3 regions of the Kocuria turfanensis genome follow, and region 3 is predicted to be linked to each of the others. Evidence: riboswitches for the same ligand, from Rfam matches in the RefSeq annotation. Region 3 holds a riboswitch; each other region holds the start of a gene.
The links. A riboswitch is a leader RNA that binds a small molecule or an ion and turns the genes downstream of it on or off. The one in region 3 is predicted to bind S-adenosylmethionine.
Positions count from the first base shown of each region.

Region 1: it holds a riboswitch for S-adenosylmethionine, as region 3 does, so the genes downstream of both, AYX06_RS13380 (O-acetylhomoserine aminocarboxypropyltransferase/cysteine synthase family protein) here and AYX06_RS16660 (MetQ/NlpA family ABC transporter substrate-binding protein) in region 3, are expected to answer to the same signal.
Region 2: it holds a riboswitch for S-adenosylmethionine, as region 3 does, so the genes downstream of both, AYX06_RS09720 (acyl-CoA dehydrogenase family protein) here and AYX06_RS16660 (MetQ/NlpA family ABC transporter substrate-binding protein) in region 3, are expected to answer to the same signal.

Region 1 covers NZ_CP014480.1:2,906,356-2,911,559, reverse strand. Annotated here, with positions in the region: gene AYX06_RS13390 (sulfurtransferase) at 1-790, opposite strand, end outside; gene AYX06_RS13385 (cystathionine gamma-synthase) at 814-2,004, opposite strand; gene AYX06_RS13380 (O-acetylhomoserine aminocarboxypropyltransferase/cysteine synthase family protein) at 2,013-3,341, opposite strand; SAM riboswitch class IV at 3,357-3,489, opposite strand; gene AYX06_RS13375 (Lrp/AsnC family transcriptional regulator) at 3,665-4,117, opposite strand; gene AYX06_RS13370 (thiamine pyrophosphate-dependent enzyme) at 4,359-5,204, shown strand, end outside.
Region 2 covers NZ_CP014480.1:2,097,237-2,102,440, forward strand. Annotated here, with positions in the region: gene AYX06_RS09715 (MFS transporter) at 1-890, opposite strand, end outside; gene AYX06_RS09720 (acyl-CoA dehydrogenase family protein) at 894-2,231, opposite strand; SAM riboswitch class I at 2,343-2,437, opposite strand; gene moeB (molybdopterin-synthase adenylyltransferase MoeB) at 2,585-3,766, opposite strand; gene AYX06_RS09730 (thiazole synthase) at 3,763-4,653, opposite strand; gene thiS (sulfur carrier protein ThiS) at 4,655-4,894, opposite strand; gene AYX06_RS09740 (FAD-dependent oxidoreductase) at 4,891-5,204, opposite strand, start outside.
Region 3 covers NZ_CP014480.1:3,654,185-3,659,388, reverse strand. Annotated here, with positions in the region: gene AYX06_RS16675 (M50 family metallopeptidase) at 1-471, opposite strand, end outside; gene AYX06_RS16670 (methionine ABC transporter permease) at 661-1,260, opposite strand; gene AYX06_RS16665 (methionine ABC transporter ATP-binding protein) at 1,317-2,396, opposite strand; gene AYX06_RS16660 (MetQ/NlpA family ABC transporter substrate-binding protein) at 2,393-3,280, opposite strand; SAM riboswitch class IV at 3,380-3,496, opposite strand; gene AYX06_RS20610 (DUF4190 domain-containing protein) at 3,714-4,061, opposite strand; gene dxr (1-deoxy-D-xylulose-5-phosphate reductoisomerase) at 4,526-5,204, opposite strand, start outside.

The DNA.
Region 1 (5,204 bases), 750 kb from region 3:
AGACCTCCGTGCGGCCCGCGAGGTGGGCGCCCAGGGCCAGGACGCACGCGGTGAGCCCCGAGCCGCAGCTGGTCACCACGCGCCGCCCCTCGGGGGCCGCCGCCGCGATCCGCGCCCGCAGCTCGGGCAGCGGCAGCAGCCGCCCGTCCGGGCCCTGCAGCTGCGTGTACGGCAGGCTGACCGCCCCGGGCATGTGGCCGGGGCGCAGGCCGGGCCGCGGTTCGGGCTCCGTGCCCGCGAACCGGCCGGCGGAACGGGCGTCGAGGACGACCGCCCCGGGCTCCTCCAGGGCGTCGGCGACGTCGTCGGCGCCCACGAAGAACCCCTCCTGCGGCACGAGCTCGACGTCGCCGGGCTCGGCCGGCGGATCCGCGTGCACGCCCACGGGCCGCCCCTCGGCGGCCCAGGCCGGCAGCCCGCCGTCGAGCACCGCGACCCGGTCGAAGCCCGCCGCCCGCAGCATCCACCACACCCGGGCGGAGGCGAAGAGCCCCTTGCCGTCGTAGGCCACCACGGTGCTGGACCGGGAGATCCCCAGCGCACGGGCCGCCGCGGTCAGCCGCCCCGCCGCGGGCATCGTGTGCGGCAGCTCCGCGGACGGGTCGGAGAACGGCCCGTCCAGGTCCAGGAGCAGGGCGCCCGGGATCGCCTCGTCGGTGCGGTTGAGCGTGGAGCTCGCGTCCACCAGCACGAGCCGGGGGTCGCCGAGGTGGCCGGCCAGCCACCCGGTGCCCACCACGGGCCCGGGCAGCTCGAGGAACGTCTCGGAGTGCGGGGTGCCGGTGCTCATGCGGGTCAGGGTAGCGCCTCCGCCTACGAGGTCGCGCCCGCGAGCGCCCGCTCGAGGTCCTCCAGCTGGTCCTCGACGTCCTCGATCCCCACCGACAGCCGCACGAGGTCGGTGGGCACCGCCAGCGGGGTGCCCCGGACCGAGGCGTGCGTCATCTCCGAGGGATAGCAGATCAGGGACTCGACCCCGCCCAGGCTCACGGACAGGGAGTACAGCCGCGTGCCCTCGGCCACGGCGCGGGCCGCGGCCTCTCCCCCGGCGAGGCGGAAGGAGACCATGCCGCCGGACCCGCGCATCTGCGTCGCGGCGAGCGCGTGGCCGGGGTGCCCGGGCAGCCCGGGGTAGAGCACCCCGGACACCTCCGGGCGCTCCAGCAGCCACTCGGCGATCCGCTGGGCGTTCTCCTGGTGGCGCTCCATGCGCAGGCTCAGGGTCTTGAGCCCGCGGGCGGCCAGGTAGCTGTCCTGGGGCCCGGCCACGGCGCCGGCGGCGAACTGCTGGAAGCCGACCGTCTCGGCGAGCGGGGCGCCGCGCCAGGCGGCGGCTCCGACGACCACGGCCCCGCCGAGGACGTCGGAGTGCCCGCCGATGTACTTGGTGGTGGAGTGCACCACGGCGTGGGCGCCCAGCAGCAGCGGGTTCTGCAGGTACGGGGAGGCGAAGGTGTTGTCCACCACGAGCAGCGCCCCCGCCTCCCGGGCCAGCTCCGCCCAGGCCGCAACGTCGGCGATGCCCAGCAGCGGGTTGGAGGGCGTCTCCAGCCACAGGACCGTGGTGTCCCCGGGGCGGATCGCGGCGCGGACGGCGTCGAGGTCGGTGATCTCCACGGGGGTGTGGCCGATCCCCCACGGGGCGAGCACCCGGGTGATCAGCCGGTTGGTGCCGCCGTAGCCGTCGGCGCCGAGCACCACGTGCTCGCCCGGGCGCAGCACCGCCCGCAGCAGCGCGTCCTCGGCGGCGATCCCGGAGGCGAAGGCGAACGCGCGCTCGCCGTGCTCCAGGGCCGCGAGCTGCTCCTCGAAGCCGTTGCGGGTGGGGTTGGAGCCGCGGCTGTACTCGTGGCCGGCGCGCAGGACGTTGATCCCGTCCTGGGCGAAGGTGGAGGTCTGGTAGACCGGCGGGATGACGGCCCCGGTCAGCGGGTCGGGCTGCTGGCCGGCGTGGACGGCGGTGGTGGTGAACCCGCGCCGGCGGGTGGTGACGGTCTGGCTCATGGTGGGGCTCACTTCCGGAGGGTCGAAACGGTCTCGAGCACGGTGTCGAGGGCCTGGCCGAGGTCGGCCACGAGGTCCTGGGGGGCCTCGAGGCCGATCGAGAGCCGGACGGTGGTCTCGGCGATCCCGCCGGCCCGGCGCTGCTCGGGCGTGAGCCGGCAGTGGGTCATCGCGGCCGGGTGGGCCACGAGGCTGCGGGTGTCGCCGATGTTGGCGACCAGCTTGAACAGCCGCAGCCCGTCGATGAAGGGCCCCACGGCGGCGTCCGGGGCGGCGAGGTCGAAGGAGAACACGGAGCCGGTGCCGCGGGGGAAGTCCCGGGCCGCGATCCCGGCCCCGGGGTCCCCCGGCAGCCCGGGGTGGTGCACGCGCGCGACGGCGGGGTGGCCGGCGAGGAACTCGGCCACGGTCAGCGCCGAGGCCGTGTGCCGGGCCACCCGCAGGTCCAGGGTCTCGGTGCCCTGCAGGATCTGGCTGGCGTTGAACGGGGACAGCGTGGTGCCGAGGTCGTGCACGTACTTGGCCCGGACCAGGTGCAGGTAGGGGCTGGCGCCGGCGCACTTGTCGAGCAGGCTCTGCCCGCCCCAGCGGGCGCGGGCGCGGGTGAACTGCGGCCACCTCGCGGGCTGGGCGGACCAGTCGAAGGTCCCGCCGTCCACGACCGCCCCGGCCAGGGCGTTGCCGTGGCCGCCGAGGAACTTGGTGGCCGAGTGCACCACGATGTCCGCGCCCTTCTCCAGCGGCCGGTACAGCGCCGGGGAGGCGAGGGTGTTGTCGACGACGACGGGCACCCGGGCCGCCCGGGCGACGTCGGCGATCCCGGGCAGGTCCGGCAGCGTGGCCAGCGGGTTGCCGATGGACTCGAGCAGGAAGGCGCGGGTGTCGGGGCGCACGGCCGCGGCCCAGGCGCCGGGGACGGTGGGGTCCACGAAGTCGACCTCGACGCCGTGGTCGGCCAGCGAGTCGGTGAGCAGGTCCACGGTCCCGCCGTAGAGCTTCTCGGAGGCAACCAGGTGCTTGTCCTCCCCCTGGCCGAGCAGGGCCAGCAGCGCCACGGCCACCGCGGACTGCCCGGAGCCGGTGGCCACGGCGCCCACCCCGCCCTCGAGGTCGCTGATCCGCTGCTCCAGCACGGCCACCGTGGGGTTGCCGGTGCGGGTGTAGGTGAAGCCCGCGCGGGTCTGGGCGAACATCTGCCGGGCGGCCTCGTAGTCCGGGAACTCGAAGGCGGCGCTCTGGTAGATCGGCACCGTGAGGGTGCGCTGCCCGGGGTCGTGGTCGGCGCCGGCGTGGATCTGCCGGGTCGAGAGGTCGTGATCGGTCACGGGGAGGGACATGGCGCGGCTCCTGTGCACTTGCTCTTACCCGCACCGGTCACCCGCTGCGCGGCAACGGGGATGCAGGCCGCTTCCTCATCCGAACCACCCGGTGAGCATGGGGTTGGTGCGCGACCCAGTCGGAGCTTGACAGTCGCGTCTCGTGAAGCTGGGACCACACTATGCGCGGGGCGGGCCGGCGCCGTTCCGCGACCGAACATGACGTCCGTGACGGATCGTGACGCCGCTCGTGACGCCGTTCGTGACGCCGCTCGTGACGCCGTTCGTGACGCCCCTGCGACATCCCTCCCCGGGACGTCCGGGGCACCCGGCGCCCGGGCCGGTCACGCCCGGGTGTCGATGTCCTCGAAGATCAGGAACGTCTGGGTGTCCACCACGCCGGGCAGCTGCTGGATGTGCTCGAAGATCACCTGCCGCAGGTGCACCGTGTCCACGGCGCGCACCAGCAGCATGACGTCGAAGTTCCCGCCGACCAGGGCGATGTGGTGCACGGCCGGGATCGCCTGCAGCTGCCCGCACAGCTCCCGCCAGGTGTTCTGCTGGAGCTTCAGCGTCACGTAGGCCGAGGCCTGCAGCCCGGCGCGCACCGGGTCGATCACGGTGCTGAAGCGCAGGATCACCCCCTCGTCGCGCAGCCGGTTGATGCGGGCGTAGGCGTGGGCGCGGGAGACGTGCACGGCCGCGGCGATCGCGGTCACCGACTGCCGGGCGTCCCGGGAGAGCTCGGCGAGGATCTTCCGGTCGGTCTCGTCCAGCGGGACGGGGGTCGAGGGCACGGCGGGACTCCTTCGGGGCGGGACGGAAGGGCGGGAAACGGTGTCGGACGAATGCGTGTGTCCCACGCCACAGTAAAACATTTCGTCCACGGAGACGGCACCGATGCCCGCAGGATTCTGGACTTTCCCGCGGACCTGGATACGAACCATCCGTTCTTCTCATACTGGGCGGACAGAACTTCAGCGGCCTTCCTGCCTCCCCGCGTCCGCGCCCGGACCGGGGACCGACCGAGGGGACACCATGAGCCAGACCGTCGAGACCCCCGAGGACCCGATCCTCCGGGCCTCCCAGACCTTCGGCATCACACCGGAGCAGTACATGCTCCCGGCCCGCGGCGAGATCCGGATGGTGGACCCCACCGGCCGCCTGCTGCCGGCCGAGGAGCAGGGCACCGAGCCCGGCCACGAGTACCCGCTGCCCGCGGGGGACGTGCTGCTGGGCGCCTACGAGAAGCTGGTGGTCGGCCGCCGGGTCAACGACCAGAACTCCGCGCTGGTGCGCCAGGGCCGGATGGCCGTCTACCCCTCCAGCCACGGGCAGGAGGCCTGCCAGGTGGCCGCGGCCCTGTGCCTGAAGGAGGGCGACTGGCTGTTCCCCACCTACCGGGACACCGTGGCCGTGATGACCAAGGGCGTGCGGCCCCTGGACGTGATGTCGATCTTCCGCGGCGAGTGGCACGGCGGCTACGACCCCCACGAGCACCACGTCGGCATCCAGTCGACCCCGCTGACCACCCAGCTGCTGCACGCGGTGGGCGTGGCCCACGCCGCGAAGCTGCGCGGTGAGGACACCGTGGTCCTGGCCATGTGCGGCGACGGCGCCACGAGCGAGGGCGACTTCCACGAGGCCCTGAACTTCGCCGCCGTGTTCAAGCTGCCGGTCGTGTTCTTCGTGCAGAACAACGGCTACGCGATCTCCGTGCCCCTGTCCCAGCAGTCGGCCGCCCCCAGCCTCGCCCACAAGGCGGTCGGCTACGGCATGGCCGGGGAGCGGGTGGACGGCAACGACCTGGTTGCCCTGCTCGCCACGCTGGGCCGCGCCGTGGACCTGGCGCGCTCGGAGTCCGAGCCCCTGCTCGTGGAGGCC
Region 2 (5,204 bases), 1.6 Mb from region 3:
ATGGCCGAGGCGATCATCACCGCGGTCACACCGGAGGCGCTGTCCCCGCGCACGTCCCGCAGGTAGGTCAGCATGTAGACCGTCACCAGGTAGTAGACGGCGTTCTGGGCCAGGCGCAGGCCGATCGTGACCAGCAGCGGGCGGCGGTGGTGGGCCAGCAGCTCCCGCAGGGGTGCCGCGGCCACGTTGCCCGAGGCGCGGTGCTCCAGGAACTCGGGGGCGTCGGCCACGCCGAGGCGGATCCACAGGCCGACCGCCACCAGCAGGGCAGAGAGCAGGAAGGGGATGCGCCAGCCGTAGGCGGCGAACTGCTCCTCGCTCATCACGTGCTGCACGACGAAGAACGCCCCGGTGGCCAGCAGCATGCCGGCCGAGGAGCCGATCTGGGTGAAGGACCCGAAGAACCCGCGGTGCCGGGCCGGGGAGTGCTCCACGCTCAGCAGCGCGGAGCCGCCCCACTCGGCGCCGGCGGACAGCCCCTGCAGGATGCGCAGGACGACGAGCCCGACGACGGCCCACCAGCCGATCACCTCGTAGGTCGGCAGCAGGCCGATCAGGGTGGAGGCCACGCCCATGAGCAGCAGGGAGGCCACCAGCAGGGCCTTGCGGCCGATCCGGTCGCCCAGGTGCCCGGCGACGATCCCGCCCAGGGGCCGGGCGATCACCCCGACCGCGAGGGTGGCGAAGGAGGCGACGATGCCGCCGAGCTCGGTGGCCATGGGGAAGAACTGGACGTTGAAGACCAGTGCGGCGGCGGTGCCGTAGAGGTAGAAGTCGTACCACTCGATGGTGGTGCCGGCGAAGGCCGAGGCCAGGACGCGCTTCTTGCCGTGGACGACGCTGGTGCGTCCCGCGGCGGCCGCGGCCGTGGTCGGGGTCGGGGTGGTCATGCGTCAGGCTCCTGGGGCTCGGACGGGGGTGGTCGTGGCGTCGGCCCGGGCGTCGGCCCGGGCGTCGCCGATGGCGTTCAGGCCCTCCGGGAGGGTGCCGTTGATGAGGTAGTCGCCGAGGGCGCGGGCGCGGAAGGCGATCGGGTTGTGGGTGGCCACGGTCTGGGCGTTGCGCCAGTGCCGGTCCAGGCCCTTGGCGGTGGACGTGGCGGAGGCGCCCACGGTGAGGAACAGGTCCTGGGCGGCGCCGAGGGCCAGCTCCGGCACGGTGACCTGGGCGTGCTCCACGGCGATCTCGGACTCGGGCAGCGCCGCCGGGAGGGTGCCGGTGAACTCCGGGCGGTCGGCGCCGGTGGCGACGGCGGCGGCGATCCCGGCGTCCAGGGCGCGGGCGGCGTGCAGCACGGCGGCCTCGGCGGTGAAGGCCTTGGCGGAGATCCGGCCAGTGGCCTCCTGGATCAGCGGGTCCTCCCGGAACGGCAGGCCGAGCCCGGTGTTGAAGGTCCGCCGGCGGGCGGCGATGGTCTCCACGGCGTCCCGCCGGGCGGCGCGGGCGATGCCGGCCAGCACGGCCAGCAGCACGAGCTGGAAGAAGGCGGCCTCGTGGACGGCCTCCGCGCTGCCGGCGGTGCGGTCCAGCACGGCGTCGTCCGGGACGCGCACGCGGTCGAAGACCGCGGTGCCGGTGCCGGTGAGCTTCTGGCCGAAGCCGTCCCAGTCGTCCTCGAGCGTGACCCCCTGGGCGTCCGTGGCGACGACGGCGAAGCGGCGCCCGTCCCGGCCGTCGAGGGCGGCCGAGACGCGGGTGTAGTCGCAGAAGATGGAGCCGGTGGCGTAGAACTTCCGGCCGGTGATCTCCCACCCCTCGGCGGTGCGGCGCAGCACGGTGTTCAGGGTGCCCAGCGCGTTGCCGCCCTTCTCCGTGGAGGCGTTGCCGACGGTGGCCCCGGCCAGCACCCGCGGGTACCAGACGTCCTGGAGCTCCCGGGGCAGGAAGCGCAGGGACTCCACGAAGCCGGCGTGGGAGCGGTAGAGGTGGGCGATGTTGGAGTCGGCCTCGGCCAGGTCGACCAGCAGCCGGGTGAAGTCCTCGACGCTGACCTCGGGACCGCCGTGGGCCGCCGGGACGCGCAGGGCGCCGAAGCCGGCCCGGTCCAGCAGGGCGACCTCCTCGTGGGGCAGCGCGCGCCGCAGGTCCCGGTCCAGGGCGCCGGCGGCGATTCCCGCGAACAGCGGCCCGAAGTGCTCCTTCAGCCCGGCGTAGTCCCCCGGCAGACCGGCGGCGGGGTGCGTGCCGGCGCCGGGACGGGTGGGAGTCCTCTCGGCCGTGGTGCGGCTCATGCGGTGGTCCTCTCGGTCGCACCGAGGAGTGCCGGCCGTCCAGTCGCGCCAGGGGCGGGCCCGACGACGACAGCGCGGGGCCGACGTCACGGAGCAGCTGCAGATCCGGGATCTCCATCGGTTCTGGCCTTAGCACCCTGACCCCTGTGAAGGACGGGTTGCTGCGGCGTCGTCGAGCCAGATCTCTCGGCCGCTCTGAATGGGACGCATGACATCGCACCAGAGAGCCGGGGTGCGGAGCCACCTGATGACCGTCACATGTCATCGGCTGTCACGAGGACGTCACAGACGGTCATGTCCTCCCGGGTGGTGTAAGGATCCCACCACAACACAGGGGGGAGCCGCGGATCGGCTCAGTATCGCGGCCGGTCCGGCTCCACCTGCTCCGCCCAGGCCAGCACCCCGCCCTCGAGGTGGCGGACCCGTTCCTCCCGCCCGGCGTAGAACGGGCGCAGAGCGGCCAGGGCGGTCGCCGAGCGGGCGCCGGCCTTGCAGTGCAGCACGAGGTCCGCGCCGCGCGCCTCCGGCGGCAGGGCGTCCGGTCCCCGGTCCAGCAGCTCCTGCAGCGGCACCGGCACGGCGCCGGGGATCGCCAGGAGCTGCCGCTCCCAGTCCTCCCGCACGTCGACCAGCACGAAGGCCGCCTCCCCGCGCGCTCGCCGCTCCAGCAGCCGGGCCAGCTCGGCCGCCCCGACCGTCTCGGCGGGCTCGGCCCCGCCGCCGGGCAGCGGGCGGACGGCCTCGGGCTCGGCGACGGCGGTGACCGGGGCGGCGTCCGGGTCCGGGTCCAGGCGCATCTCGCGCCAGGTCATCGCCAGGGCGTCGTGCAGCAGCACCCGCCCGAGCAGGGGCTCCCCGGTGCCGGTGATCAGCTTGACGGCCTCGGTGACCATCACCGCGCCCACGGTGGCGGGGAGCATGCCGAAGACCCCGCCCTCGGCGCAGCTGGGGACCTCCCCGTCCGGCGGCGCCTCGGGATAGAGGTCCCGGTAGGTGGGCCCGTGGCCGGCCCAGAAGACGCTGACCTGCCCCTCGAAGCGCAGGATGGAGCCCCACACGCAGGGGATCCCGGTGAGAGCGGCGGCGTCGCCGACCACGTAGCGGGTCGCGAAGTTGTCCGCGCCGTCGAGGACGAGGTCGTACTCGCCGAGGATCTGCACGGCGTTGTCCGCGGTGAGCCGGCAGGGGTGGGTGCGCACCCGCACGAGCGGGTTGAGGGCGGCCACGGCCTCCGCGGCGGAGTCCGCCTTGGGCCGGCCGACGTCGGCGGTGCGGTGCACCACCTGGCGCTGCAGGTTGGAGACCGCCACGACGTCGTCGTCGACGATCCCCAGCGTTCCCACGCCCGCCGCGGCGAGGTACTGCAGGGCCGGGGCGCCCAGTCCGCCGGCGCCGACCACGAGCACCCGGGCGTTGCCGAGCCGGCGCTGGCCGAGCGGGCCGATCCCGGGCAGGGTCAGGTGCCGGGCGTAGCGCTCGAGCTCCGCCCGGGTCAGCTCGGGGCCGGGCTCCACGAGCGGGGGCAGCGGGCTCACGGCCGCTGCCCCACGGGCGCCCAGTCCCCGCGCGGAACGCCCGCCGGGTCGGCGCCCGGCCCGTCGTCGGGCGTGCCGGCGGGCGTGTCCGTGTCGATCCGTCCGGCCATCGGTGAGGACGCCAGGGCGTGCCGGCGGGCCGGGATCCGCCCGGCGCCGGCGGCCAGCCGCCCGGCGGCCACGGCGTGGCGCATCGCGGTGGCCATGGCCACCGGGTCCTGCGCGCGGGTCACGGCGCTGGCCAGCAGCACGGCGTCGCAGCCCAGCTCCATGGCCAGGGCGGCCTCGGAGGCGGTCCCGATCCCGGCGTCGAGGACCACGGGCACCGAGGCCCGGGAGGTGATGAGCTCGATGTTGTGCGGGTTGAGGATCCCCAGCCCGGTGCCGATCGGCGCGCCCAGGGGCATCACGGCGGCCGCGCCGAGGTCCTCCAGGCGGCGGGCCACGGCGGGGTCGTCGGAGGTGTAGGCGAAGACCCGGAAGCCGCGGGCCACGAGCTGCTCGGTGGCGTCGAGCAGCTCCACCACGTCGGGCAGCAGGGTGTCCTCGTCGGCGATGACCTCGAGCTTGACCCAGTCGGTCTCCAGGGCCTCGCGGCCGAGCTCGGCGGTGAGCAGGGCGTCCCGGGCGGTGTAGCAGCCGGCGGTGTTGGGCAGGATCCGGATGCCGTTGCGCTCGAGCATCGCGAACAGCGAGTCGCCGCGGCCGGGGGCGTAGCGGCGCAGCGCCACGGTGGTCAGCTCGGTGCCGGAGGCGAGCAGGGCCTGCTCCAGGGTGTGCAGCGAGCTGAGCCCGCCGGTGCCCATGATCAGCCGGGAGGACAGCTCGGTGCCGTCCAGCACGAGCGGGTCCACCAGGGATGCGGCGCGGGGTGCGGGGTGGGTCATGTCAGCCTCCCTGGACGGCGGTGATGATCTCGACGGACTGTCCCTCGGCCACGGGGGTGCGGCCCCAGCGGCTGCGCGGGACCACGGCGGCGTCCACCGCCACGGCCACGCCCAGCCGGCGGCCGTCCAGCGGGGCGCCGTCGGGGCCCAGGGGCCGCCCGACGGTCTCGGCCACGAGGTCCACCACGGTGGTGTCCCCGCCGACGACGTGCGGGCGGCCGTTGAGGGTGATGGCGGTCATCGGGTGCTCCTGTTCGGGGTGCGGAAACCGGTCGCGGGGTCCGCGGCGGGCGCCTCGACCGGGCGGTCGAAGCGGTGCGGGTCGGTGGTGGCCAGGTGCTCGGCGTCGGCGCCCGGATCCGCGCCGAGCACCAGCTCCGCGGCGAGGCGGGCGGCCAGCGGGGCGAGCAGGACGCCGTGGCGGAAGTAGCCCGTGGAGACCAGGAGACCGGGCACCGGATCTCCCTCCGGGCCGCGGACGCGGCCCAGGTACGGGATGTCGTCCGGGGTCCCGGGCCGGGCACGGGCCATGGCCTCGACCAGCTCGAGGT
Region 3 (5,204 bases):
CGGCGTCGCCGTGCCGAACCCGGTGAGCAGCACGGCGAGGCACACGCTGCCCAGCAGCAGGTTCATGACGGGCCCGCCGAGCATGATCACGATCCGCTTCCACACGGGCAGGCGGTAGAAGACGCGGTCCTCGTCCCCGGGGGCCAGCTGCACGGCGGAGGCGCTGCGGGCCTCGGCGGCGAGCTGCTGGAGGACCCCGGTGCCGGCGGTCCGCGCCGTGCTCCCCGCCCGGGCGGGCGGGTACATCCCGACCATGGAGATGTAGCCGCCCAGCGGCACGGCCTTGAGCCCGTACTCGGTCTCCCCGCGGCGGCGGGAGAACACGGTGCGTCCGAAGCCGACCATGTACTGGGTGACGCGCACGCCGAAGAGCTTGGCGGGGACCAGGTGGCCGAGCTCGTGCAGGGCGATGGAGACCGCGATGGCCACGGCGGCGAGCAGCACGCCCACGAGGAACAGGACCACGCCCATCCGGGGACCTCCGGAGATCGTCGGGTCGTCCCTGGCGGGCGCCGGGGACGGCAGGGGCCGCGCGTGCGCGGCGAGGACCAGTGTGCACCACGATCCTGGGCGCGGGGTGTCACGCTCCCGCGCACGACGACGGCCGGTCGCCTCCGGGGAGGGACCGGCCGTCGCGGGCACCGCCGGGGCGCCGGGGCCTCAGCGGCGCAGGATGCGCCGGGCCAGCCGGTTGCCCACCAGCTGGACCAGCTGGACGAGGACGACGATCACGGCGACCGCCGCCCACGTGACCTCGTCGTTGAACCGCTGGTAGCCCAGGCGCAGTGCGAAGTCGCCCAGTCCCCCGGCGCCGATGGCCCCGGCCATCGCGGACATGTCCGTGATGCCGATGACCAGGAAGGTGTAGCCGAGCACCAGGGGTCCGAGCGCCTCGGGCAGGATCACCGTGGTGATGATCCTCCCGCGCGAGACGCCCATCGAGCGGGCGGCCTCCACCACGCCGGGGTCCACGCTCATCAGGTTCTGCTCGACGATGCGCGCGACCGCGAACATCGCCCCGATGGTCATCGCGAAGATCGCCGCGTTGGGGCCCAGGCGGGTCCCGACGACCTGCTGCGTCAGCGGCCCGAGCGCCGCCAGGAGGATGATGAAGGGGATCGGCCGGACGAAGTTCACGACGAGGTTGAGCCCCTCGTGCACCGCCCGGTTCTCCAGGATGTTGCCCCGGCGGGTCACGTAGAGCCCCACGCCCACGAGCATCCCGAGGAAGCCGGCGAGGACGAGGGTGACGGACACCATGTACAGGGTCTCCCCGAGCGCGGAGAGCAGCTCGGGGCCCAGGACGGACCAGTCGTTCACGCGGCCACCTCTCTCAGGGTCGTGATGCGGGACAGCTCGTCGACCACGGCCTGCACGGCCGCGTCCTCGCCGGTCAGCTCGAAGGTGAGGGACCCGAAGGACTGCTCCTGGAGCACGCTGATCCCGCCGTAGGCGATGGTGAAGCGGACCCCGCGGGCGGCGCCGTCGGAGAGCACGCCGCCGATGTCCACGCCGTCGCCGACGTCCACGATCACCAGGCGCCCGCGGTGGGCCCGGCGCAGCCGCTCGACCTCGCGCTCGTCCGGCACCGAGTGCAGGACGGAGGAGACGAAGCGGCGTGCGGTCTCGGTGCGGGGCCGGGCGAAGATGTCCACGGTGGAGCCGTGCTCCACGACCTTGCCGTCCTGCATCACGGCGACGCGGTCGGCGATCGCCCGGACCACGTCCATCTCGTGGGTGATGATCACGATCGTGATGCCCAGTTCGCGGTTGACCCGCTGCAGCACCTGCAGCACCTCCTGGGTGGTCTCCGGGTCGAGGGCGCTGGTCGACTCGTCGGCCAGGAGCAGCTTCGGGCTGGTCGCCAGCGCCCGGGCGATGCCCACGCGCTGCTTCTGCCCGCCGGAGAGCTGCTCCGGGTAGTTGCCGGCGCGCGCGGACAGGCCCACGAACTCCAGCAGCTCGGCGACCCGCGCCCGCCGCTTCTCCTTCGGCCAGCCGGCCCGCTTGAGCGGGTACTCGACGTTGCCGGCCACGGTCCGGGACGTGAACAGGTTGAACTGCTGGAAGATCATCCCGATCTCCTGCCGGACGGGCGCCAGCTCGGTCTCCTTGCGGCCGGCCACCTCGAAGCCCTCCACGGTCAGGGACCCCGAGGAGACGGGCTCGAGCCCGTTGATCAGGCGCACCAGGGTGGACTTGCCCGCCCCGGAGTAGCCGATCACGCCGAAGATCTCGCCGCGGTGGACGTCGAGGCTGACGTCGTCGACGGCCAGCACCTCGCGCGCGGCCCGGCCGGAGCCGGTGCGGAAGGACTTCGAGACGTTGCGGAAGGCGACGAGCACCTCGTCCGGGCGCCCGCGTGCGACCGGCCCGGAGGGGACCGCAGCGCTCACTGTCCCTGGTCCTTCAGCTCCTGCTGGTAGCGCGCGGCCAGCTCCTGCAGCTCCTCCGGCTCCAGCTGCAGCGGCACGGCCGTGTCCTTGGTCTCCTCCATCTCGGCGTCGATCACGGTCTGCTCGTGGTAGAGGTCCGCGACCTGCCGGAGGGTCTCGTCGTCGGCGAGCTCCTCGGTGGTGGTGAAGAGGTTGACGTAGGCGCGGGAGCCCTCCGCCTCGGGGTCGTCCTGGGCCAGGGCGGACTTCGGGTCGATGTCCGCGCGGGCGAGGAAGTCGTTGTTGATGACCGAACCGGCCACCGAGTCCATGGAGAGCACCGTCTGCTCGGCCGACACGGGGGTGACCCGGACCGTGGAGGCCTCGGTGTCGACGTCGAGCTCGGTGGGGATGAGGGTGTCGCTCTTCAGCTCCACGAGACCGGCCGACTCGAGCACGAGCAGGGCCCGGGAGAGGTTCACGGCGTCGTTGGGGACGGCGATCTCGTCGCCCTTCTGGAACTGGTCCACGGAGTCGTACTCGTTGGAGTACAGGCCCAGCGGGTAGATCGACGTCGAGCCGATCGGGGTGATGGAGCCCCCGGCGGAGTTGTTGTAGTCGGCGAGGAAGGGGACGTGCTGGAACCAGGTCATGTCCACGTCGCCGGACTCGGTGGCCGGGTTGGGCTGGTTGTAGTCGGAGAAGTCGACGTACTCGACGGTGATGCCCTGCTCCTCGGCCAGCTGCTTGAGGGCGTCGTGGGTCGGGTGCGAGCCGACGACGCCGATGCTGACCTTGCCGTCGGCCAGGGCGCCCTCGCCGGCCTGGTCGGAGCCGCCGCAGGCGGTGAGGGTGAGGCCGAGGGTGGTGGCCAGGGCGAGGAAGGTGAGGCGCTGCGATCGCATGTCGTGCCTTTCCGTGGGTCCAGGAGGTCGGGGATCTCCACCAGTCCCACCAGGGCCGACGGCCACGGTCGAGGGCGCGCCGGAGGCGCGTCCGCGGTCGAACCGTACTTGCCGCCGGCCCACGATGGCCGGTGCCGGATGGTTCACCTGGGGCACCCCACTACGGGAGAGGGTTGCCGCCCAGCAAGCCAGGGCTGCGCGCTGGGACTCGTCATCCGCCCGACAGACTAGCACGTGCGCCGGGGCCACATCCGGTCCACTTCTGGCCGGTCAACAAATGGAAAATGCTCAATGCGGCGTGTCGGACCGCGCATCACTTACCAGTCTATGTTCACAGCGAAATTTCTTATGCGTTGGTGATTAGTCTGGATTAGCAAGCTACTGCGACGTCAAACTTTGCATATGATATTTGGGATAGATGGCCAGGAACTGATTAATAAAGGCCAATAACAGCAAGAAACCACAGCAACCCCAAAAGACCGAAGGCTAGGTCGATCCAGCCGAGAACTTTCCCCGCTGTCGCGGGGACGCCCATCGACTGAGCTTTGCTGGCCTGCGAGATGGCAAGGGGTCCGAGGACTATTCCGAGAACGAATAGGCCAATCACCCCCAGGACAACGGCATTGCTCTTGTGGCTCATACCCTGCATGGCCATTGGGTGGGGAAGGGGCGAATATCCGGGATACTGCACGTATTGCTGATGCATATAGGGATTTTGCGAGTACTGAGGCTGCGCCTGCGGGACGTCATCTCGCGCATGCCCTGCCTGCTGGTGATCCATAGGATGCCTACCTCTGTCAGTGAGTAGTACTGGAGCTAATAAAATTGACGGGCCGATCCGACACCTAGGGTGCCGTTCATTCGAATTAACTGAGTCATCCCGGACACCTAGCAATCGCCACGGCAAGCCAAGCCACACGAAAACAAACTGGCGCGTGGGATTCTTGAGTATGAGATTTCCACTTCGTTTATCACCCCAACGATGACGACCACCCGCTGGGGTCCGAACGGCCGTCTTGATGTCATTCCTACTTTACCTCATGGTCATACACGTCCACCGCGCGCCACGGCGCAAACGGAACATGCTGCGTAGACCCCCCGGAAAGCGCCATGTCAGCATGGTTCCATGCCCCGTTTCTGCACCCGGGAGGCGGTACCGCCTCCGGGCTTGTCTCACAGCGTTACTCCTCCGCTAACCTCAAACGGGAAACCATGCTGTATGTCCACAGAAATCTCTCGAAACGCTCAGCGGGCAAGGACCTCCTGGGCCCGCCGCCGCGCCCAGCGCTCGGCCTCCAGGACAGCGCCGAGGTCCAGGCCGCCGCCGTCCTCATGCTCGCCCAGCACCGCCTCCACCGTGTCCACGATCGCCGGGAACCGGATCCTCCCGTCGTGGAAGGCGTGCACCGCCTCCTCGTTGGCGGCGTTGAACACCGCCGGATGGGTGCCCCCGCGCTCCCCCGCGGCCTTGATGAGCTCGACGGCGGGGAACGCGTCCCGGTCCAGCGGCTCGAAGGTCCACTCGGTCGCGCGGGTCCAGTCGCACGCGGCGGCGGCACCGGGCACCCGGTGCGGCCAGGCGAGGCCGAGGGCGATGGGCAGGCGCATGTCCGGCGGCGAGGCCTGGGCCAGCGTCGACCCGTCCACGAACTGGACCATGGAGTGCACCACCGACTGCGGGTGGACGACCACGTCGATGCGCTCAAGGGGAACGTCGAAGAGCAGATGCGCCTCCAGCACCTCCAGGGCCTTGTTCACCATGGAGGCCGAGTTGGTGGTGACCATCACGCCCATGTCCCAGGTGGGATGGCGCAGCGCCTCGCGCGGGGTGACCGCCTCCAGCTCCGCCCGGGTGCGACCGCGGAACGGCCCGCCCGAGGCGGTCAGGACGAGCCGGTCCACCTCGGCGGCGCTCCCGCCGCGC